Regions from separate parts of the Kitasatospora sp. NPDC001309 genome, predicted to be linked through region 1. Evidence: riboswitches for the same ligand, from Rfam matches in the RefSeq annotation. Region 1 holds a riboswitch; each other region holds the start of a gene.
The links. A riboswitch is a leader RNA that binds a small molecule or an ion and turns the genes downstream of it on or off. The one in region 1 is predicted to bind cyclic di-AMP.
Positions count from the first base shown of each region.

Region 1 (5,682 bases):
GACGTCGCCCTGGTGGCCTCGGAACTCGTGACCAACGCGCTCCGGCATGCGATCGGCGCACGGCCCGACCCCTCGGGCGGCGCCCTGGGCGAGTACGACTTTCCCATACAGCCGACCCCGGAAGGGCGGCTGCCGATCCGAATAAGCCTGGTGCACCGCGCCCCCCAGGTGGTCTGCGCGGTGAGCGACCCGAGCAGTGCCGGCCCGGTGGCCCGGGAGGCGGACTTCGTCGCCGAATCGGGCCGCGGACTGCACCTGGTGGAGTCGTTCAGCCGCTCCTGGGGCTGGCACCCGTTGGGCAGCGGCAAGGTGGTCTGGGCCGTGTTCGAGGCGGAGACCGGCTGCGGCAACGGACTGGACGCCACCCTGCTCGACGGCACCGCGCCGGCCGGCCGGGTCGAGATCGGTGGACGGCACCGGCGCTCGGCCTAGGGCCCGCCCCGTGGCCCAGGCCGGCCGAGGAACGACCCGGGAGGACCACACCCCGGGACCTCCGGCCCGCCCGCGCGCCGGGCCGGGACGTGATCAGTGCGCCGAAGGCGGCTGCCCGCTCCCACTCCGGGCGCTCCCACACCGGACACTCCCACTCCGGGCACTCCGGCTCCGGGCACTCCGGCTCCAGGCACTCCGGCTCCGGGCCCGGACAAAGACAAAGGCCGTCGTGGTGTCAGCACCCACGACGGCCCCCCGATGGTGGAGCAGCGGCCGGTCAGACCGCGAGGTGGTCGAACTCCCCGTCCTTGGCACCCAGCAGCAGGGCCGCGATCTCGGCCCGGGTGTAGATGAGCGCCGGGCCGTCCGGGAAGCGCGAGTTGCGCATCGCCACGTCGCCGCCCGGCAGGGCCGCGAACTCGACGCAGTTTCCCTGGGAGTTGCTGTGCCGGCTCTTCTGCCAGACCACCCCCGTGAGGTCGGCGGCGGCCATCCCGTTGTGGGCGTGGTCGGAACCGTGCGTGTCCTGCGAGTCGTGCATAGAAGTCTCCCGAAGAGCTCCGGAGTTGTCGTCCAGCGCGGCGCCCCGGCACCCGCCGAACGAACGGACCGGCCCCGTACCGGCCCGGCACAACGCCTCACTTGACGTGATGATAGCCGCAGTGCACGTGCATCAGCACGGGACATTGCAGGTGCACGAGGCTTTTCGACGGTCGCCGCGAACTCTTCACGGACCCTTCTCCTGACGGTACGTAAACGGACATAGGCGACTGAATCGACGGTTCGTCCATAACCGGCCGTGAGCGGTTCCCCGCTGAATGTTGATCTTCGAATGCCGGGAGTCGCCCTCCCGTGACCCTCCGTCAGGCCGCCCGGCGGCTGTGAGACATCTCACGCGACTCCGGTGCAACGCGCCACCCCGCGGGACACGTCAGGGCAACTGAGGGACTCCGTACGGGGCTTGGGCGAGGAATGTCCGGATTGTGGGCAATCGCCCCGGACCGGGGCGGCCGGGACACGACCTCCGCACCGCGACCGCCCGAAGCCCGTACGGCAGCCGACTGCAGGCCTGACGGGCAGATGTCCTACGATCTCCGGCATGAGCACCGCAGCCATCCCGGGCGCGCCACTGCCCGTCCGCACTCCAGGTTCCCGTGCGCGGGGGCGCCACCGCCGCCCCGAGCGCCCCGAGATCCGCACCGGCTCGCCGGCCCTGGTGCTCGCCGTACCCGCGACCGCGGGGCCCGAGTCCCGTTCGGTCGTCGAGGAACTCCTCTCGATCGTCCGCAGTGAGCACACCGGCGTCCAGGCCGCGGTCGGCTACCTCCCGGCCGCCGACGCCGCGGCCGCGGACCCGCAGGAGCGCACCGTCGCGGAGCTGCTGGAGGCGGCCGCCGAGGCCGGACTGCCGACGCCCGTGGTGGTGCCGCTGGTCCCGGGCCCGCACGACTTCCTGACCGGGCTTCACGCCCTCGCCGCCCAGTACGGCGCGACCGTCACCGACGCGCTGGGCCCGCACCCGCTGCTGGCCGAGGCCGTCCACGTCCGGCTGTCCGAGGCCGGGCTGGCGCGGGCCGACCGGGCCCGGCTGTTCGCCATCGCGACCGCCGCGGACGGCGTGGTCCTGACCACCGTCGGCGGCGAGGACGCGGCCGCCGCGGCCGGGATCACCGGCGTGCTGCTGGCCGCCCGACTGGCCGTGCCGGTCGTCGCCGCCGCGCTCGACGTGCCCGGCTCCGTCGCCGCCGCCGTCGGCCACCTCCGGGAGACCGGCTCCGAGCGCCCGGCCCTGGCCCCGCTCGTCATCGGCCCGGAGGCGGACCCGGAGCTGCTCGCCACGGCCGCCGAGGAGACCGGCTGCCCGTCGGCCGCGCCGCTGGGCGCCTACCCGACGGTCGGCCAGCTGATCGCCTCCACCTACCTGGCCGCCCTGCCGGTGCCGACGGCGGAGGAGCTCGCCGAGGCCGAGGCGGAGGCCGCGGCCGCCGTCGGGGCCGGGGAGGGCTCCCGACGCGCCCACGCGGCCGCCGAAGGGCCCGTGGAGGGCTAGCACGACCCACTGAACGCCCGTCGGCCACCGCCGGCGGACCCGCACTGCCGAAAGGGCCCGGAACGACCTCGTTCCGGGCCCTTTCGGCGTGTTCCGATTCACCCCGCTGGTGCGCTAAGCGGGCAATGCGGCGCAATGTCCGTTTCCAGCTCATTTGTCAATGGACACTCGGCGAATGACGGGCGCGTTCCCCAGCGCGCGATTCACTACCGCTCCCCCGCGCCTCGGGCGCGCGCCCCTTGTGCCCCAACGCTCCGTCACCTCTTTTCTGAGGCGGAGCCAGTTATGAGAATCCGCTGCGATATTGCCGGAAAACGATCATTTACGATCATGAATTACGGCCCATTTGACGTTTTCCACTAAACCGTGATGCGCATCACAGGTATTTGCAGTTTTAACTTAAGTCTGCTTAACGTGCTCCCCGTTCGTGACCACACGGACCCAGTTCATCCGCGACGCCGAGTCCTGCCGTCGGATGTCCTGGCAGCGCGAAATCGCATCACGGCAGGAGCGGGGGAACCACAGGTAAGTCGCCCCGGACCGTTTTCCGGAACGGTCCAGGGCTAGGGGTGAAGCCGCGCCCACAGCGCGGCCGGGCAACTCCAGCCCGAATCCGACAGCTCACCTCGCAGGCGTGGGAGAGGACCGCGTCTTCATGCTGCCTTCCAACGGCAACCGCCTGTCCAGCCGCACCCGTCGCGTGATCGCCGCCCTCGGCGTCGCCGGCGTCGGCCTCACCGTCCCCTGCCTCACCACCGGCACCGCGAACGCCGCCTCCGTCGCCACCTGGGACAAGGTCGCCCAGTGCGAGAGCAGCGGCAACTGGAGCATCAACACCGGCAACGGCTTCTACGGCGGCCTCCAGTTCACCTCCAGCACCTGGGCCGCCTTCGGCGGCACCAGCTACGCCCCGCAGGCCGACCAGGCCACCAAGGACCAGCAGATCTCCGTCGCCGAGAAGGTCCTTGCCTCGCAGGGCCCCGGCGCCTGGCCGGTCTGCTCCGTCCAGGCCGGTCTGACCAAGGGCGGCGCCGCGCCCACCGTCGACACCTCGGCCGGCTCCACCGCGGCCAAGCCCGCCGCCAAGCCGGCCGCCCCGAGCAAGCCGGCCGCGAAGCCCGCCGCCCCCGCGCAGGACCAGGCCCAGGCCTCCGACGACGCCGCGGCCGCCTCCGCCCCGTCCGCCGACAGCACCTGGGCCCAGAAGCGCCAGGCGCAGGCCCAGGCCGGCGGCTACACCGTCGTCGACGGCGACTGGCTGTCCTCGATCGCCGACAAGCACAACGTCCAGGGCGGCTGGCAGCGGCTGTACGACCTCAACCGCAGCACCCTGACCGAGGGCCCGGACACCATCTACCCGGGCCAGCAGCTGACCTTCGGTGACGGCACCTCGGCCCAGGCCGACGGCTCCGCCGCCAAGTCCGGCTCGGACTTCACCTGGTTCGACCGCTCGAAGAAGGCCGGCCAGGCCTCGAACGGCGGTGCCGTGAACGCCAAGCCGACCGCCCAGAGCAAGCCGTCCGCCACCAAGCCCGCGTCGAAGCCCGCCGCCCAGGCGCAGACCCCGGCCCCGGCCCCGGCCGCCTCCGGCAGCATGGCCGCCGCGGTCTCCTTCGCCCAGTCGAAGGTCGGCCAGGCGTACGTCTACGGCGGCACCGGCAACGGCGGCTGGGACTGCTCCGGCCTGACCCAGGCCGCGCTGCGCGCCGCGGGCATCAACATCCCGCGCGTCGCCGCCGACCAGGCCGCCGCCAGCACCCACGTCTCGCTGGACAGCCTGCAGCCGGGCGACCTGCTGTTCTGGTCCAACAACGGCCAGGACTCGGGCGTCTACCACGTCGCCATCTACATCGGCAACGGCCAGTACGTCGAGGCCGCCAACCCGAGCTCGGGCGTCCGTCTCCAGACCGTCGCCAACTGGGCCCCGGACTTCGCCGGCCGGGTCTGAGCGACCAGGGACCGCGCGGCCGCCGACGGCTGACGCCGGAGCCCCGGGAGGAGCCTCCGCTCCTCCCGGGGCTCCGGCGTGCCCGTACACCCAGCCGGTCCGACCGACCGCCGGCCGACCGGACCGGCCGATCTGACAGATCCGGACCGACCGCCCCCGGGCACAGCACGCCGACGGGCCCCGGAGAGCAACCGCCCTCCGGGGCCCGTCGGTCGGCCCGGTCCGCCCGGACCACCCGTTCTCAGCGCGCGCAGGCCCCGGTGGACCCGCGCATCACCAGCTCCGGCTGGAACATGAACTCCCCGCGCTGGGCGGAGTTCCCGCCGACCTCCTCCAGCAGCGCGTCCACCGCCGCCGTCGCCATCGCCTCGACCGGCTGGCGGATGGTGGTCAACGGCGGCTCGGTGAAGGCGATCAGCGGCGAGTCGTCGAAGCCGACCACCGAGACGTCCTGCGGCACCGACAGCCCGCGCTGGCGCACCGCCCGGATCGCGCCGAGCGCCATCATGTCGCTGCCGCAGACGATCGCCGTGCAGCCCTTGTCGAGCAGGGCGCCGGCCGCCGCGTGCCCGCCCTCCACGCTGAACAGCGTGTGGTGGACGAGGTCCTCGGCCTCCTCCCGGCTGCGCCCGAGCACCTCGCGCATCGCCGCCGTGAAGCCCTCGATCTTGCGCAGCACCGGCACGTACCGCCGCTGCCCGACCGCCAGGCCGATCCGCTCGTGCCCGAGCTCGGCCAGGTGCTGGACGGCCATCCACATCGCGGAGCGGTCGTCCGGCGAGATGAACGGCGCCTCGATCTTCTCGCTGTAGCCGTTGATCAGCACGAACGGCACCCCGCGCCCGGACAGCCGGGCGTAGCGGTCGTGGTCGGCCGTGGAGTCGGCGTGCAGCCCGGAGACGAAGACAATGCCCGCCACCCCCCGGTCGACCAGCATCTCGACCAGTTCGTCCTCGGTGGACCCGCCGGGCGTCTGGGTGCACAGCACCGGGGTGAACCCGTGCCGGCTCAGCACCTGCTCGATCACCTGGGCCAGCGCGGGGAAGATCGGGTTGCTCAACTCCGGTGTGATCAGCCCGATCAGGCCCGCACTGCGCTGGCGCAGCCGGGTCGGCCGCTCGTAGCCGAGCACGTCGAGCGCCGCCAGGACGGTCTGCCTGGTGGCCGCGGAGACGTTCGCCTTGCCGTTGAGCACGCGGGAGACGGTGGCTTCGCTGACCCCCGCCTGCGCCGCGATGTCTGAGAGTCGCGC
Region 1 is NZ_JBIAXC010000034.1:102,092-107,773, reverse strand. It holds gene ACFY2K_RS29535 (ATP-binding protein) at 1-432, shown strand, start outside; gene ACFY2K_RS29530 (DUF397 domain-containing protein) at 710-973, opposite strand; gene ACFY2K_RS29525 (hypothetical protein) at 1,532-2,482, shown strand; cyclic di-AMP (ydaO/yuaA leader) riboswitch at 2,960-3,130, shown strand; gene ACFY2K_RS29520 (transglycosylase family protein) at 3,138-4,430, shown strand; gene ACFY2K_RS29515 (LacI family DNA-binding transcriptional regulator) at 4,672-5,682, opposite strand, start outside.

Region 2 (5,682 bases), on a different contig from region 1:
CCGTACGCCAGCCGCCCCGACGCCCCCGGGTACGGCGCCCCCGGCACCAGCCCCAGCGCCGGACCGCCGTGCTCCGACGGCACCCAGCCCGCCCGGCGGCAGAACCGCACCGGCGGCGGGTGGCCCGCGTTGAACAGGCGGTAGCGGCCCGTCGCCGGGTGCAGCGCCAGGTGCACGGCCGTGGCGAAGTCGTCCTCCCAGCCCATCCGCACCAGGTGGTCGTTGGCCGCCGGCAGGAACGCCTCCGGCGGCACCCGGCCCAGCAGCATCGCGAACGCCCCCGACAGGTGCGTCGACCGGGCCGCCGCCCGACTGCCCTTGCCCGACACGTCCACCAGGACCAGCTCCAGCAGGTCCTCCTCCGGCCGGTGGGCGCACAGCAAGAAGTCCCCGGAGAACGACGTGCCGCCCGCCGGGGCCAGCGCACTGTCGAAGTGCCAGTCCAGCAGCCGCTCCGGCAGCCGGGCCAGGGCCCGGTTGTGCTCCGCCAGCTCCAGCAGCATCGAATCGCCCTGGGTGCCGCGCAGTCCCAGCCGGTCCCGGAACCGGTTCGCGGTCAGCACCGTCGCCCCCGTCGCCGCCACCACCAGCGTCACCCCCAGCCGCACCCCGTGCGGATCCTGTACCACCGCCCCCAGCAGACCGCCCGCCAGCGCCGCGCACACCAGCACCCGCAACTGCCCGCGCCGCAGCACCAGCCCGCCACCCACCACCGGCAGCACCAGCGCCGACGGCGGCCACCCGTACGGCAACAGGACCGGCAGCACCCCCAGCACCACCGTCACCCCGAGCAGCACCCCCAGCGCCACCCGCCCGGCCCGGACGTCCCCGTCCAGCACCCGGCCGTACCACCGCCGCACCCTCGCTATCAGTGCGGGCACCCGGAACCTCCGCGAAGGCGTGGGCGGTCCCCTGTCATGACCACCAGTCAGCCCGGCCACACTAACCCCTCCCCTCCCACCCCCCTCAGCGCAGTTCCCACTCCCACCCGCCCCCGCCTGCCGCCCCGCAACCCTCCTCCCCCGAGGTGCCCACTGCTGGGCTCCACCCGTCTCCACCAAGCCCGTTCCGGCCCCACGCGCACCAGAAGTCGGCCCACCCGACTTCCGGTGCGCACCTGGGCGCCGGCCGCCGACACTGCTGCGGTTCCTTACGGCGATGCCCTCGCCCCAGCGGCTCGACAACCAGGCAACCCGCTGTCGCCAGAAGTCGGCCCGCCCGACTTCTGGCGCGCCGCTTCTTGCCGCCGCCTCTCGGCTGCCCGTCACCCGGCAAAGCCCGCAGCTCCGTGCTCCCTCCGCCGCTTCCTGCGCACAGCCCCCGCCTGTGGGAGAGACCGGCCTCCTCGCCGAGGCGCCCGCCTGATCCTGCCGATCGGCAGAGCCGCGCCCTTCGGCTGCCCCGGTCGTCCCCGCCGGGCTCCTTCTCGACCGGCCTCGCACGAGAAGTCGATAGGGCCGACTTCTGGTGCGCCCACCAATGCCGCAGCGCTTCTCCGCCCCCGAGGCCCGCGGCCGGTCGCCCTGTAGGCCCCTTGCCTACGTGGTGCTGCGCAGGAAGTCGGCCAGTCTCCCCCGGCCGCGCCGGCCCAGCGGGCAACCTCGCCTCGCCAGGAGTCGGCCAGGTCGACTTCCTGTGCGCTTCCCCGGCCTAGCTGGCAGCCTCGCGCCACTGGAAGTCGGCCGGCTCGACTTCCAATGCGTGGCCCAGGCTCTGCCCTGGGGGCTTCTGCGATGGGGTTCCGTGGGAGCGGCGAGCGCGGGAAGTTGGTGGGCCCGACTTCTGGTGCGCCCGCCGACGCCGCCGCGTTCCTCTGTGGCCCGAGGTGCGTGTGCCGGTCGCCCTGTAGGCCCCCTGCCTACGTGGTGTTGCGCAGGAAGTCGGCCAGGTCGACTTCCTGCGCACTACTCCGGCCCCGCGGGTGGTCGATGGGCTGGCGGCCGTTGCCCGCTCAGGTCGACCGATCAGCAGCCCGCGCCACTGGAAGTCGGCCGGGCCGACTTCCTGCGCGCGGTCCGGGCTCCGCTCCGGTGGGCTTCTGCGGTGCGGTTTCGCGGGGTTGCGGTCGCGAGAAGTCGGCCGACCGGCAGCCCCGCCGCACCAGAAGTCGGCCGGGCCGACTTCCTGCGCCGCTCAGGTGCTGTGCGGGTGGGGGTGGGCCCGGGGTGGTCAGGCGGGGGTGGCGGTGCCGGGCCAGGTGTGGAGGGCGGTGGTGAGGGTGGTGATGAGGCGGTCGTGGGTGGTGGTGAGGTCCTCGGCGAGTTGGAAGGCGCCGGCGATGGAGAGGGAGGCGAAGCCGTGGGCGAGGGAGCGGACGGTGCGGGCGGCGTGGATGGCTTCGGGGCCGTCGAGGCCGTAGCCGCGGAGGACGGCGATGATGACGCCGACGAGCCGGGTGGCGGCGCGGGTGAGGTCGTCGTCGGGCTGGGGTGCCTGGGGGAGGGCGGCGTAGCGGTGGGGGTGCGCGGTGGCGTAGGCCTGGTAGGCGCGTAGGACGGCGGTGACGGCGTCGTCCCCGCTGCGGCCGACGGCGGCGTCCGCGAGCCGGTCGGCGAGCTCCTCGGTGACCCGGACGGCGATGAGGCGCCGTAGTTCGCCGAGTCCGCCGCTGACGTGCTTGTACAGCGAGGGGGTGGCGACGCCGGCCCGGGTGGCGACGGAGGCGAGGGTGAGGGCTTCACCGCCCTGGTCGTCGATGAGGGCGAGGGCGTGGTCGACGACCTGATCGGGGGTCAGTCCTACGCGGGGCATGGCTTCGTTTCTCCGTACGGGCGGGGGTTCAGGCGAGTTCGGCGAGGAAGGGCAGCAGGGCGTCGGCGACGGCCTGCGGGTTGTCGGCCATCGGGTAGTGCCCGGACCCTTCGATCATCACCTTGCGGGCGCCGAGCTTCTCGGCCTGGAGGTCGGCGACGGCCTCGGGCTTCGGGAAGTCGGGGTCCTTGCTGCCCATGAGGACGAGGGCCGGGCAGCGGACGGCCGCGCACCAGCCGACGGGTGCGGAGTCGCCGGTGACGTGGCCGCGGGTGGCGGTCCGCCGGCCGGGGGTGCGCAGGGCGGCGACGAGTCCGTCGACGTAGCCGTCGAGGTCGGCGGGGCGGGGGCCGGGGTAGGCCATCTTGCGCAGGTAGAAGCCCCAGACGCCGGGCCACCGGACCATGGCGGCGCCCATGACGACCATGACGCCCTGCATGAGGGCGTTGGCGCGGTGTTCGACGAAGGCGTCGATCAGGGCGATCCCGGCGACCCGCTGGGGTGCGTCGCCGGCGACCTTGACGACCGTCGCCCCGGTGTAGGACTGCCCGACCAGGACGGCCCGTTCGATGCCGAGGTGGTCGAGCAGGGCGAGGACGTCGGTGGCGACGGCGGCGGGGCCGTAGTCGTCCCAGACGATCGAGGAGTCGCCGAAGCCGCGCAGGTCCATGGTGACGACCCGGTGGCCGGCGGCGGTGAGCAGCGGGTGCAGGTGCCGGTAGGCGCGGCGGGAGTCGAGCATTCCGGGGAGGAGGACGACGGGGGTGCCGTCGCCCTGCCGGGTGTCGTCGTAGGCGAGGCGGCCGCCGGGGACGTCGAGGTACTGGGTGCTCGGGGTGCTGGTGCCGTTCATGGTGGCCTCCGCCGACTCGCTCGTTTCTGCCTGTAGCCATAAAGCTAAGGCTAATAGCCTTAGCCGTCAAGCGTCCGGCCGGTACCGGGGGCGCCCTTCCGTTCACGCCCCCTCGATCCGGAAGGGGTCGTGCTCGCTGAGCAGCTTCTCCAGCCGGGCCTGGTCGACCCGGGCGACGGTGTCCGAGGACTCCTGCCGGTCCCGGACCACCTTGGCCAGCGTGAACGAGGAGGTGACGGTGTAGAGGAGGCCGATCCCGAGGAAGGCCCGGGTCCAGCCGCCGACCGGCAGGTAGGCGATCCCGGCGGCGAGGGCGGTGCCGGAGAGGGCGAAGGAGAGGACGGCCTGGACGAAGTACGCGGCCGTGGTCCGTGACTGCATCGGTGTGCTCATGGCGCCAGGATGCGGCGGGGCGGCCGGGTCGCACATGAGTAGGAGTACTCAGATGGGCCGGGTGGCTGAGGGGTCGTTCGTTGACGTCCGATCACCTGTTCCCAGCGACCCCGAGCGGATGGCTTGGAATCGGAGCGTCCTAGGATTAACGTCTGATAACGCAGCGCGGTCGTCAATGCCGTACCCAGACGGCACCGTGCGCCGTCGCCTAATCCCACCGACCGGCCTCCGGGCAGGTCAGGGAGCCGGGGAACCACGTTCCTTGGGGTGAATCGGCGGGGCTCCGGCCCGGCCGTAGGAGACCTTCCTGCTCCGAACCCGTCAGCTAACCCGGTAGGCGCGAAGGAAGGAAAGGAGCGCGCCTCCGTGGCGTCGACGCACACCCCGGCACACCCGGCCGGCCCCGCAGCCGGTACCCGGCTCCTCGACCACCCCGGCCCGCACGGTGCCGAGCCCCGCGACGGCGGGTCCGCCGGACCGGCCGAGCCGTACGCCCCGGAAGCCGAGGCCAACCGCCACCGGATGCCGCGTCAGACCCGCGGCGCCTCCCCGCTGCTCGGCGTCACCGCCGTCGCCGCCACCCTGGGCGCCACCGGCTTCGCCTCCGCGACCCCGGCCGCCGCGCCCGCCGTCGAGGCCCCGGACGAGACGGTCGCCCTGGCCGCCGACCCCGGCCTCGCGCTCGCCGCCCGGATCCAGCAGCAGGCCGACAGCCAGCGCACCGCCGCCGAGGAGGGCGCCCGGGTCCAGGCCGCCCAGGAGGCCGAGGCCAAGGCCGCCGCCAAGGAGGCGGAGGCCAAGCGCGCCGCCGAGGAGGCCGAGCGGGCCAAGGCCGCCGCCCTCACCCTGCCGGTCAAGGACTACGACCTCTCCGCCCACTACGGCCAGAGCGCCCGCTACTGGGCCCACCTGCACACCGGCCTGGACTTCGCGGCCGACACCGGCACCGCGGTCTACGCCGTCGGCCAGGGCACCGTCACCTCGGCCGGCTGGTCCGGCTCGTACGGCTACCGGATCGTCGAGACCCTGCCCGACGGCACCGAGATCTGGTACTGCCACCTCTCCTCGATCATCAAGGGCTCCGGCAAGGTCACCGCCGGCCAGCAGATCGGCAAGGTCGGCGCGACCGGCAACGTCACCGGCCCGCACCTGCACCTGGAGGTCCGCCCCGGCGGCGGCGCCCCGGTCGACCCGGAGACCTGGCTCCAGCAGCGCGGCCTCACCCCGTAGGACCGACGGACGTGGCAGGGCCCCGGGCGGCGCACGCCCGGGGCCCTGCCACGTCGGCTCACTGCTGCTCCTGCTCCTGAGGCTCCTCCGACCCCTCCGGCTCCTCCTGCTCCTCCTGCTCCTCCGCGGGCAGCTGCGCCAGGTAGGCGTCGATCTCGGCCGCTCCCGGCTCCGGCGCGAGCTCCGGGAACTCCTCCACCAGCAGGCGCGGCAGCCCGGGCACCGTCCATTCGCCGAGCAGGTCGAGCGCCGCCTCGGCCGCCGCCGCCTCGAACTCCTCGAAGCCACCGGTCAGTTCGTCCGGCATCGGGCGCCCCAACGCGTTCAGCTCGGCCAGGTTGCGGTAGCTGCGCCGCATCAGGCCCTGCTCCAGCAGCAGCCGCGCGCCGTCGGTGGCCATGCCGACGGACAGCACCCGGCCCGGCCCCCAGCCCTGCTCGTCCGGTTCGTCCAGC
Region 2 is NZ_JBIAXC010000044.1:25,679-31,360, reverse strand. It holds gene ACFY2K_RS33485 (PP2C family protein-serine/threonine phosphatase) at 1-881, opposite strand, end outside; gene ACFY2K_RS33480 (TetR/AcrR family transcriptional regulator) at 2,170-2,751, opposite strand; gene ACFY2K_RS33475 (alpha/beta fold hydrolase) at 2,780-3,604, opposite strand; gene ACFY2K_RS33470 (YiaA/YiaB family inner membrane protein) at 3,707-3,997, opposite strand; cyclic di-AMP (ydaO/yuaA leader) riboswitch at 4,193-4,351, shown strand; gene ACFY2K_RS33465 (M23 family metallopeptidase) at 4,364-5,227, shown strand; gene ACFY2K_RS33460 (hypothetical protein) at 5,286-5,682, opposite strand, start outside.
Region 2: it holds a riboswitch for cyclic di-AMP, as region 1 does, so the genes downstream of both, ACFY2K_RS33465 (M23 family metallopeptidase) here and ACFY2K_RS29520 (transglycosylase family protein) in region 1, are expected to answer to the same signal.

Region 3 (5,682 bases), on a different contig from region 1:
ACATCCTCTGACGAGGAGTCAGTTCTCTGACGAGGGCCCTGCCGCCGTTCCGGTGGCGGGGCCCTCGCGCGTCCGGGGGCGGCCCGGGTCGAGCGGCGGGGTGGTGGTGGCGCAGGGCCAGTCGCAGTTCGGCTCGGCCACCGGGTGCTCCTCCTCCGGCGCCAGCACATTGCCCCGGACGGTGGCGAAGGCGATCAGCCCGCCGGCGGCCAGCAGCCCCGCGCAGATCAGCATCGCGGTGTGGAAGGCGGAGTCCACCGCGGAGGGCACCCGGTAGGCGTCGCCGCTCAGTCCGGCCAGGGCCGGCAGGGCGGCGACCGCGAGCAGGCCGGCCGCGCGGGCGGCGGCGTTGTTGACGCCGCTGGCGATGCCCGCGTGCCGCACCTCGACGGCGGCCAGCACGGTGGCGGTCAGCGGGGCGACCAGCAGCGTCATCCCGGAGCCCATCACCGCGACCGCGGGCAGCACGTCCGCCCAGTAGGAGGAGCCGGGGCCGGTGCGCAGCATCAGCAGCACCCCGGCGGCGCACAGCAGCGGGCCGACGGTGAGCGGGACGCGCGGGCCGATCCGCTTGCCGAGCCGTCCGGCGCGCGCGGACAGGGTCAGCATCAGCACCGTGATCGGCACCAGGGCGAAGCCGGAGACCAGCGGGGAGAAGCCCGAGACGATCTGCAGCTGCACCACCAGCAGGAAGAAGACCCCGCTGAACGCCGCGTAGACGCAGAGGGTGACCAGGTTCACGGCGGTGAAGAGCCGGGAGGAGAACAGGCCGAGCGGCAGCATCGGGTCGGGCGTGCGCCGCTCGACGGCCACGAAGGCGGCGGCCAGCAGCAGGCCGATCGCACCGGTGACCCAGACGGCGGGGGACAGTCCCTCCCCGGCGGCGGTGAGCGCGTAGGTGACGGCGCCGAGCGCGAGGGCGGCGAGCAGGGCGCCGGGCACGTCGAAGCGGCCGGCGGCGGACTCGTCCCGGCTCTCCGGGACGTAACGGGAGGTCACCGCGATCACGGCGGCGGCCAGCGGCAGGTTCAGCAGGAAGATCCAGCGCCAGCCCGGGCCGTCCACCAGCCAGCCGCCGAGGAAGGGGCCGACGGCCGCCGACACCCCGCCCAGGCCGGACCAGAGGCCGACCGCCGCCGAGCGGTCGTCCGGGTAGAAGACCGCCTGGAGCATGGCGAGCGAGCCCGGGGTGAGCAGCGCGCCGCCGATGCCCTGGACGGCGCGGGCGGCGATCAGCACGTGGATGGTCGGGGCCGCGGCGCAGGCCGCGGAGGCGACGGCGAACCAGACCACGCCGATCAGGAAGACCCGGCGCCGTCCGTAGCGGTCGCCGAGGGCGCCGCCGAGCAGGATCAGGCCGGCCAGGGTGAGCAGATAGGCGTTCAGGGTCCATTGCAGGGAGGCGAGGGAGGCGCCGAGGTCGGCGCCGATCCGGGGCAGGGCGACGTTGACGACGGTGCCGTCGAGCATCGCCATGCTGGAGCCGAGCACTGTCGCGAGGAGTACCCAGCGGCCCTGCGCGGTGCCCAGGCGCAGAGTGCCGGCTTGAGAGGTGGCCACGGGCCGAATCCTGCGCCCGCCGGGGCGTACGTGACAAGGGTCACCGGGTGGTGTGTCGGTCGGTGGCGGTGCGTGAACGGACGGTCGCACGGGGGTGGTCCCGGCGGCGCAGGGTGGTGGATCAGTGGCGCCGGGTGAATGGATCGTGCACGGAGCGTGCAAGGGATCATTCGGAGGGTGACGGGGCCGCGGGGGTTGTTGCCGATTCAAGAGATCGACATTGCTTCACCCGAACGGATGAGTTTTAGTTCAGCGACCGCCCGGCCAGTCCGGACGGATCCACCGGGTGGAACGCCGAGTCCTGCCGCTGCCCGGTGGCTCGCACCGAACTCTGTACGGCAGGAGCGGGGGACCCACAGGTAAGTCGCCGGACCGGAGTTCGCGCCTTTTCGGGCGCGGACCACCAGGGCCGGCTTGGGGTGAAGCCGCACATGCGGCCGGGCAACTCCAGCCCGAACCCGACAGCTCACCTCGCAGGCGTCGGAGAGGAAAATTCCATGCCTGCACAGGCTCGTCGTATCGCCCTGCCCCGTGCCGCCCGCATCGGCATCGCCACCGCCGTCACCGGGGCCTCGTTCGTCCTGCCGCTCGTGACCGCGATGAGCGCCCAGGCGCACACCGCCCCGGCGGCCACCACCGCCCCGGCCGCTTCCGGGGCCGCCGCTCCGGCTGCCGCCCCGGCCGCCCAGCAGAGCTACCGCGTCGTCAGCGGTGACACCCTGTCGAAGATCGCCGACGCCAAGAACGTCGAGGGCGGCTGGCACGCGCTGTACGAGCAGAACCGCTCGGTGGTCGGCGCCGACCCGAACCTGATCTTCCCCGGTCAGCAGCTGGCCCTCGCCGGTCACGCCGCCGCTCCGGCGAAGCCTGCCGCCCCGGCCAAGCCGGCCGCTCCGGCGAAGTCCGCCGCGCCGGTCACCCAGGACACCTCCGCTGCCGCGGACTCCCAGGTGCAGGTCCGGACCGAGGCCGCCAAGCCCGGCGCCCAGGTGCAGACCCAGGTTCAGACCGCCGCCCCGGCCCAGGCCGTGACCGCGGCCCCGGTCGCCGCCACCTCCGGCTACGTCGCCCCGCTCGCCAACCCCGTGCTGGGCGAGGCCTACGGCGTGGCCGGCTCGATGTGGGCCTCCGGCCACCACACCGGCCAGGACTTCGTCGCCTCCACCGGCACCCCGCTGCGCGCCGTCGCCAACGGTGTCGTGGTGAAGGCCGGCAGCGACGGCGCCTACGGCAACGAGGTCGAGATCAAGCTCGCCGACGGCAAGTACGCCCAGTACGCGCACCTGTCCTCGATCGGCGTGAGCGTCGGTCAGACCGTCACCGCCGGCCAGCAGCTCGGCCTCTCCGGTGCGACCGGCAACGTGACCGGCCCGCACCTGCACTTCGAGATCCGTACCGGTTCCGAGTACGGCTCGGACATCGACCCGGTCGCCTACCTGCGGGCGCACGGCGTCGCGCTCTGACCCTCCGGGGCCTTCCGCAGGAACGTGTGAACCACCGCTGGTGCGGGGCGAATCGACGCCCGGGATGGTCATGTCGGGTGACCGCTCGACCGGGTGATCGCCGCACCGGTGGACCTGGGCGCGGGACACGCCCAAGGCCGGCCCGGCCGTACGGGACAACCTCTCGTACGGCCGGGCCGGCCGCTGCCGTTCTCCGCTCGGTCGTCGTGGTCCACGGGTACGTCTCGTATTCGCGCTGACTGCGCCGACTGCGGCGGCGGTCAGGGGCGGCGGGCCGGGAGGCCGTGTTCGGCGGCGGCCATCAGGTCGTGCATCCGGTGGCCGAAGTCCTCGGTGTCGCAGGCGGGTTCGGGGAAGACCAGGCGGACGTCGCGGTGGCCGTGCGAGTGGTCCAGGCGCAGTACCAGGCCGTGGCGGTCCAGGGCGAGCGGGCGGACGGCCGGGCCGTGGGTGAGCAGCGCCGGGTCGAGCAGCCGGGTGAGCAGGTCGAGGGCGTCGGCGTGGTCGTCGGCCAGGTGGGTGAGCAGGGCGGCCTCGTGACGGGCCAGCGGGTCGGGGGCGGCGAGGGAGAGGTCGGCGGCGGTGAGCGCGCCGGTGCCGTACGGGGTGGCGAGGACGGCGTGGGCGACGTCGACCCGCAGGTGGACGCTGAGGCCGTCGTCGGCGAGGTGGGCCAGGTGCAGCCGGCCGGCCAGGGTGAGTCGGCCGCGGATGCGGTCGCGGACGGCCACGGGGGAGACGTCGGTGACGTCGAGCACGACGGCCAGGCCGTCGGTGGCGGTGGCGCCGGCGAGGGCCGCGACGAGCGGGGCGTCCAGCGGGGCGCGCAGGCGCAGCCGGGAGCCGTGGACGGAGACCGGGGTGTCCAGGTCGTGGTGCTCGCCGAGGGCGCGGACGGTGAGCGAGGAGGTCGCGCTGAGCAGGCTGCGGACCCGCTCGGCGGTGGTGGGCTCGGGCACCTCGGCGTCACCGGCGGTGATGCTCATGAACGGACCTCCTGTTGGTTAGGTGAGGCTAACCTAATGTCCCCCTGGAGGTGTGGCAAGTGGGCGGGCGGTGGTGCGGCGGCGTGGCCGGGTGGGGATGCGCCGAGGGCCCGGACGCGTTGGTGGCGTCCGGGCCCTCGGGGTGTCGCGGCAGCGGGTCGGGCCGTCAGGCCGCCGGGCGGTCAGGCGGTCAGGTGGTCAGCCGATGACGGCCTGGGCGTCGATCTCCACCAGCATCGGCTCCTGCGGCAGTTCGACGAAGATCGTGGTGCGGCACGGCTTCACCCCGCCGGGCTTGACGTTCTCCTCGATGAACTCGGCGTAGACCTCGTTCATCAGCGGGAAGTCGGCGCGCTTGGTGAGGTAGACGCGGAACATCACCACGTCCTCGATGGTGGCGCCGCCGGCCTCGACGATGGCCTTGACGTTCTCCAGGGTGCGGCGGGTCTGCGCCTTCACGTCGCCGTGGTGGAGGTACTCGCCGGTCGCCGGATCCTGCGGGCCCTGGCCGGAGACCTGGAGGATCGGGCCCTTGCGGACGCCCTGGGAGAACATCCAGGCCGGGGCCGGGGCGCCGTCGGTGCGGATCTCGGTCTTGTCGGAGGACATCGGGGTCGGGACTCCTTGCGGTCGGGGACGGTGCGGTGACGGTTCGTCAGTTGTGGTCGGGGCGGCCGCAGTCGGCCGAGACCGCCCGGGCGGTCGCGAGCAGCTGCGGGAGGAGGTCCAGCACCTGCTCGTACGGGAGGAGGACGTCCGGGACGGAGATGGAGGCGGCGGCGACCACCCGGCCGCTGGCGTCCCGGATCGGGGCGGCGACGCAGTTGATGAAGGCCTCGTGCTCGGCGTGGTCCTGCGCCCAGCCCTGGGCCGCGACCTTCTCCAGCTCGGCGAGCAGCGCCTCGGGCGTGGTGAGGGTGCGTTCGGTGTGCGGGGTGAAGTCGATCCCGGCCACCACCCGGCGGCGCTCGGGCAGCGGGAGGTCGGCCAGCAGGACCTTGGAGACGGCGGCGCTGTGCAGGGCGGCGCGCAGGCCGATCCGGGAGTACATCCTGACCGGGTGGCGGGAGTCGAACTTGTCGATGTAGACCACCTCGCCGCCCTCGTAGGCCGCCAGGTGCACGGTCTGGCTGGTGGCGGAGTTCAGCTCGGCGAGGTGCGGGGCGGCGATCCGGCGGATGCCGCGCTGCTCCAGGGCGAGGCCGGACAGGGCGAACAGGCCGGCGCCGAGGTGGTAGCGGTAGGCCGCGTCGCGGTAGACGAACCGTTCCTCCTCCAGGCTCTGGAGCAGCCGGAGCACGGTGGTCTTGTGCACGCCGAGGACCTCGGCCAACTGGTCGAGGGAGCGCTCGCCCTCGCCGAGTTCGGCGAGGATGCGCAGGGCGCGGGTGACGGTCTGACTCATCGGGCTCGTGCTCCGGTCGGGTGGCGGGGGTCGGTGCTCATTGTGCCCGGGCCCGGTCGGCGCGCGCCCCGGCGGCCGCCTGGGTTGCCGCCCCGGCCACCGCCTGGGCCGCCTCCTGGGTCGCTGTCAGGGCCGGTGCGTCCGCGGCGGTCCGCCGCCAGGGGCGGGCGGCGGGCAGGGCCGGGGAGTCGATGCCCTCGGCGCTGACCCGGGTGGCGGCCCAGTCGGCGGGGGAGGCGTCGAGCAGGGCCGTCAGCACCGGGGCCGG
Region 3 is NZ_JBIAXC010000017.1:35,921-41,602, forward strand. It holds gene purB (adenylosuccinate lyase) at 1-11, shown strand, start outside; gene ACFY2K_RS18825 (MFS transporter) at 19-1,560, opposite strand; cyclic di-AMP (ydaO/yuaA leader) riboswitch at 1,873-2,055, shown strand; gene ACFY2K_RS18830 (peptidoglycan DD-metalloendopeptidase family protein) at 2,058-3,023, shown strand; gene ACFY2K_RS18835 (DUF2470 domain-containing protein) at 3,284-4,009, opposite strand; gene ACFY2K_RS18840 (RidA family protein) at 4,208-4,618, opposite strand; gene ACFY2K_RS18845 (IclR family transcriptional regulator) at 4,665-5,414, opposite strand; gene ACFY2K_RS18850 (sugar kinase) at 5,452-5,682, opposite strand, start outside.
Region 3: it holds a riboswitch for cyclic di-AMP, as region 1 does, so the genes downstream of both, ACFY2K_RS18830 (peptidoglycan DD-metalloendopeptidase family protein) here and ACFY2K_RS29520 (transglycosylase family protein) in region 1, are expected to answer to the same signal.

Region 4 (5,682 bases), on a different contig from region 1:
CCTCGCGCCAGCGGCCGGCCCGGTAGGCCTCGTCGCCGAACTCGGCGCGCAGCTCGGCCAGTTCGGTGGCGACCAGGGTGCGGACCAGCTCGGCGGTGGCCTTCTCGCCGGTGTCGGACAGCACGACCCCGTTGTGGATCCACTGCCAGATCTGCGAGCGCGAGATCTCGGCGGTGGCGGCGTCCTCCATCATGTTGAAGATGCCGACCGCACCGAGCCCGCGCAGCCAGGCCTCGATGTAGCGGAGGCCGACCTGGACGGCGTTGTGCAGTCCGGCCCGGGTGCAGGTGCCCCCGGCACCGGCGATGTCGAGCAGTTCGACGGCGGTGACCGGCTCGGCGGGGCCCGGGTTGTCCTTCTGGTTGGGCCGCTCGCCGAGCACCGCGTCGAAGGAGGCCCGGGCGACGGGGACGAGGTCCGGGTGGGCGACCCAGGAGCCGTCGAAGCCGTTGCCGGCCTCGCGGTCCTTGTCCGCCTTGACCTTCTCCAGCGCGGCGGCGTTGACCTCCGGGTCCCTGCGGCTGGGGATGAACGCGGCCATCCCGCCGATCGCGTGGGCGCCGCGCTGGTGGCAGGTCCGCACCAGCAGCCGGGTGTAGGCGGCCATGAACGGCGAGGCCATGGTGACGCTGTTGCGGTCCGGGAGGATGTAGTGCTCGCCGGCGTCGCGGAAGTTCTTGACGATCGAGAACAGGTAGTCCCAGCGCCCGGCGTTGAGGCCGGCCGCGTGGTCGCGCAGCTCGTAGAGGATCTCGTCCATCTCGAAGGCCGCGGTGATGGTCTCGATCAGCACGGTGGCCCGGACGGTGCCGTGCGGGATGCCCAACTCGGCCTGGGCGTGGGTGAACACGTCGTTCCAGAGCCGGGCCTCGAGGTGGCTCTCGGTCTTCGGCAGGTAGAAGTACGGGCCGGAGTTGGGGTCCTCGGCGCCCTTGGCGATGAGCCGGGCCGCGTTGTGGAAGAAGTACAGGCCGAAGTCGACGAACGCGCCGGCTACCGGGACGCCGTCGACCAGCAGGTGGTTCTCGTCCAGGTGCCAGCCGCGCGGGCGGACCACGACGGTGGCGAGTTCGGCGGCGGGCTTGAGGGTGTAGGCCTTGCCGGCCGAGCTGGTGAAGTCGATCCGGCCCTCGAAGGCGTCGATCAGGTTGACCTGGCCGCTGACCACGTTCTCCCAGGTCGGGGAGGTGGCGTCCTCGAAGTCGGCGAGCCAGATCCTCGCCCCGGAGTTGAGCGCGTTGATGACCATCTTGCGGTCGGTGGGCCCGGTGATCTCGACCCGGCGGTCCCGGAGGGCGCGCGGCGCCTCGGCGACCTTCCAGTCGCCGGCCCGGACGTCGGCGGTCTCGGGGAGGAAGTCCAGCGTGCCGGTGCGGGCGATCTCCGCGCGTCGGCTCTTCCGCCTCGCCAGGAGCTCCTGTCGACGGCCCTCGAAGGCGCGATGGAGGCCCACGACGAAGGCGACCGCCTCCGGGGTGAGCACCTCCTCGGCCCGATGGACGCGCGGTCCGGCGACAGTGACGACCGGAGCGGCGGGGGAGGCGCCGACGGGCCCCTGAGCTGCAGCCATGAGCAGGACACTCCTAAGACGGTTGAGCCTGGCGAAGGGAGCTCCGGTGGGAACTTCCTCGGGAACTTCCTCGATCGTTACCCGCCTGTCGGCGGGTTCGATTCTGTAAGGTGGAGACTAGTTTCCGCGATACAGAATTTCAACGGTTTGTTGAAGAGGTCGCCGGGACTCTACTCCTCCCCGACAGCGAAGGGAACGCCGGTGGTTGCGACCCCCGACACAGCATCGACGACAGGCGCCGACCGCGCGAGCGGCGGCGTGCAGTCCGTCGAGCGCGCCTTCCAACTCCTGGAGGCGCTGGCCGACTCGGGCGGCGTGGCCACTCTCAGTGAGCTCTCCACCAGCTCCGGCCTCCCGATGCCGACCATCCACCGACTGGTTCGTACCCTCGTCCAGCAGGGCTATGTCCGCCAGGACACCGCGCGCCGCTACACCCTCGGCCCCCGGCTGATCCGGCTCGGCGAGACCGCCGGCCGCCTGCTCGGCAGCTGGGCCCGCCCGTACCTGGCCGAACTCATGGAGGCCACCGGCGAGACCGCCAACCTCGCGGTACTGGAGGGCGGTGAGGTGGTGTACGTCGGGCAGGTGCAGTCGCGGCGCTCGATGCGGATGTTCACCGAGGTCGGCCGGCGGGTGCAGCCGCACTGCACCGGCGTCGGCAAGGCGCTGCTCGCCCAGCTCCCCGAGGACGAGGCGCGCGCGGTCCTGGGCCCCAACCCGCTGCCCGCCCACACCGAGTACACCCTCACCGACCCGCAGGAGCTGATGGACCAGCTCGCCGAGGCGCGCGAGCGCGGGTACGTGGTCGACGACCAGGAGCAGGAGATCGGCGTCCGCTGCATCGCCCTCGCCGTCCCGGGCGCGCCGACGCCCACCGCGCTCTCCGTCTCCGGCCCGGAGGCCCGGATCCGGGCACTGGAGGAGCAGGCGGGGGCGTCCGCACTGGTGCCGGTGATGCACCAGATCGCGGCCCGGCTGGGGCAGGTCCTGGCACCCTGACGCTCCGTCAACCGCCTTGACCGGCAAGAGCGATCGGGCCATGACCGGTGCCCCCGCCGTTCGAGTGGCGGTGGGCGAGTTGCGGCGCCCTCGCGGCGGCGGCTCGGACACCCTGGTGCGGACGCGGCCCGCGACGGTGCGGGCCGCCGGAGCACGGGAGCAGGGTGAACGGCGTGGAGCAGCACGGAGTACGGGGCGGCGCGGGGCGCAGGAGGTTCGGCCGGGCCGGATTGCTGGCGGCGGTGACGGCGGGCTGCGCGGTGGCCGCGCTGGCCGCCGGGCCCTCCTGGGCGGTGCGGCACCCGGTGCCGCGCCCGGATCTGGGAACCGTCGCGCCGGGGGCGCCCGAGGCGTCCACTCTGCCCGCCGTGGTCGCCAAGACGTCCCGCTCCCACCTGGAGGTGGTCCGGATCGACCCGGATCCGGCGCCGCCCGGCGGCGCCACCACGATCCACGCCTTCGTCGCCAATCTCGGCCCGGACACCACCGCCTCACCGCTCACGATCACGGTCACCCTGCCGAACGGGGTGACCCCGGAAGGCCCGTACTACCCCGAGGACTGTGCGGTCATCTCGCGCGGCCGGCAGGTGCGCTGCGTGTTCGGTCCCGGGCTGCCGGACGGGCGCACCGTGACCGCCCTCGTCCCGGTCCGGCTCTCCGACAAGCTCCCACTCGGGGTCCTGGAGGGCGGCTCGGTCGAGGTGCGCAGCGCGGACGACCCCGGCGGCAGGGGCCACCGGGAGGAGTTCGACATCAAGGTCGTCGAGACGACCGGCGACTGACGCGACGGATCGCCCCACCGGTCACCGGCCGCCGGCGAGCGGCTGCCGGGCCTCCGATGACCGGTGGGGCGGGCTCGTGGTTACCGGTAGACGCGGACGTATTCGGCGGCCATGGTGATCGGGGTGTTCCCCTGCGGGGCCGGGTGGTACTTGCCGGCGCTCACCGAGAGGTTGAGGATCAGGTACGCCGAGAAGTTGGCCCCGACGCCCTTGCCGTCCGAGAACACCTTGACGCCGTTGACGTACCAGTCCACCGAGTTGGCGCCGTAGTAGGTGCCGATGGTCACCCACTGGTCGGTGCCGATGGCGCTCGCGTCGGTGTAGTAGTCGGGGTTGCCGGGGTTGACGTGGTTGGTCAGCTCCAGCAGGTTCGGGTTGTCGGGGTGGTACTCGAAGGAGTCGATCTCCCCGTTGCCGTTCTTCCAGGTCCACAGGGCGGGCCAGGCGCCGGTGCCGGCGGGCAGCTTGACCCGGGTCTCGGCGTAGTCGCCGGTCTTGACCTGGAAGCCCTCGGCGGAGCCCTCGGTGGTCAGGAAGCCGGTGTTCCAGGACTGCTTGCCGTTCTCCAGCGTCGGCCCGCCCGGGGTGGCGGTGAAGGTGGCGACGCCGTTCGCGACGGTGACGTTGTCCTTGTTCAGCCAGTCGAGCTTGTTGTCGTCCGGGTTGTGGTTCCCGTACTTGTACGAGGTGCTCTTGTCGCCGACCCAGCGCTGGCCCCAGTTGATCGGGCCGTTGAACTCGTCGGACCAGGTCAGCGACTTGCCGGCGATCGGGGAGGACGGCGCCGGGGTCGTCGGGGTGGCCGTGGCGGTGGGGGTCGGCGTCGCGGTCGGGCTCGCGGTGGGGGACGCGGTCGCGGTGGGCTTCGCCGTCGGGCTCGCGGTCGCGGTCGGGGAGGGGGTGGGCTTCGCCGTCGGGGTCGCCGTCGGGGACGGAGCCGGCGTGGGCGAACCCGTGGCCGAGACCACCAGCTGCTGCGAGGGCAGGTTGTGCCAGGCGCCGCCGAGGTCCTGCCAGAAGCCGAACTGGGTGTACGCCCCGGCGGCCAGGGTGCGGGCGGCGCTGGTGTAGGTGAGTCCGCCGGGGCAGATCTGCACGTTGCTCGCGTTGCCCGGGAAGTCCAGGTTGGTGCCGCGCGCGTCACGGACGCCGACGCCGACGGTCTTGGCGGTGAAGCAGGACGAGGAGTGCAGGGCCAGCGAGGCGGTGCCGGCCCTGCCGGCGACCATGGTGGCGGGGGCGAGCCGGTCCTGGGTGACGGTCGGGCCGGTGGCGGCCTGGGCGCCGGAGACGGACGGCAGGCCGAGCAGGCCGGCGCCGGTGATGGCGAGCGCCCCGGTCGTGGCGAGGGCGGCGTTGCGGCCGCGGTGGGACGGACGGGCGTGGCGGGGCGCGCGACGGCGCCGGGCAGGCTGGTGCATGGGGGTCCTCTGCCACGCCTGCGAGGTGAGCTGTCGGATTCGGGCTGCAGTTGCCCGGCCGCCTGTGGAGCGGCTTCACCCCTAGCCACGCCCCGCACGCTGGTGCGTACGGGCCGGGCGCTGACCTTGGTTCCCCCGCTCCCGTCCGCTGTGGTGCTCGGGTACTCGCCGGCGGGTGGACGGGACTCGGCGTCCCGGCGGCGGGGTCCGCGACAGCGGACGACGACTGCAGGCTAGGCAGGCCGTCCGTGGACGGACAACCTCATGGGGCCGGTTGTCGCGCAGCTCACAGTGGTGTCGATCAACGACGCTGCGTGGCGGCCGAGTTGATCAATGGAGCCGACGCCGACCCGCGGCCCCGCCGGGCCCGCCCGGGATGGGGGTCACACACGGTGCGCGGCGCGGCGGTGGCGGACCGTGTGTGACCGCCGTGGCGTGGAGCCGCCCGAGTCCGCCCCATCGGATAAATTGGAGCCCTGGGATTTTCCGCGGTGCACAAGAGCACCGGCCGGAGCCGTACGACCCGTCCCCCGTTCCAGAGAAGAGGTTCCGCCCCACCATGACCGCGTCCCTGCCCGCCTTCGCCGGCCGTACCTACGTCTTCCGGGCCGACAACGGCGCGGCCTTCCGCAACTCCTACTCGGCCGACGGCACCCGGCTGCGCTGGGAGGGCCTCGGTGAGTCGGCGGGCCAGTGGGAGGACGTGCGGCTGCACGTCGCCGAGGTCGCGCCGGAGATCTACTTCATCAGCTGGACGGAGCAGAGCGGGATCACCGTCAGTCACGTGATGGACCTCAACGCGCTGACCGTACGGGCCTTCTGGACCTTCGAGGGCGAGGGCGGCCGGGTCGGCCAGCTGCACACCGGGACGCTGGAACGGGTCGCCTGACCGGCGCCGGAACGCACCGAA
Region 4 is NZ_JBIAXC010000004.1:92,430-98,111, forward strand. It holds gene aceB (malate synthase A) at 1-1,570, opposite strand, end outside; gene ACFY2K_RS05765 (IclR family transcriptional regulator) at 1,772-2,569, shown strand; gene ACFY2K_RS05770 (hypothetical protein) at 2,743-3,351, shown strand; gene ACFY2K_RS05775 (hypothetical protein) at 3,432-4,772, opposite strand; cyclic di-AMP (ydaO/yuaA leader) riboswitch at 4,780-4,887, opposite strand; gene ACFY2K_RS05780 (MoaF N-terminal domain-containing protein) at 5,332-5,661, shown strand.
Region 4: it holds a riboswitch for cyclic di-AMP, as region 1 does, so the genes downstream of both, ACFY2K_RS05775 (hypothetical protein) here and ACFY2K_RS29520 (transglycosylase family protein) in region 1, are expected to answer to the same signal.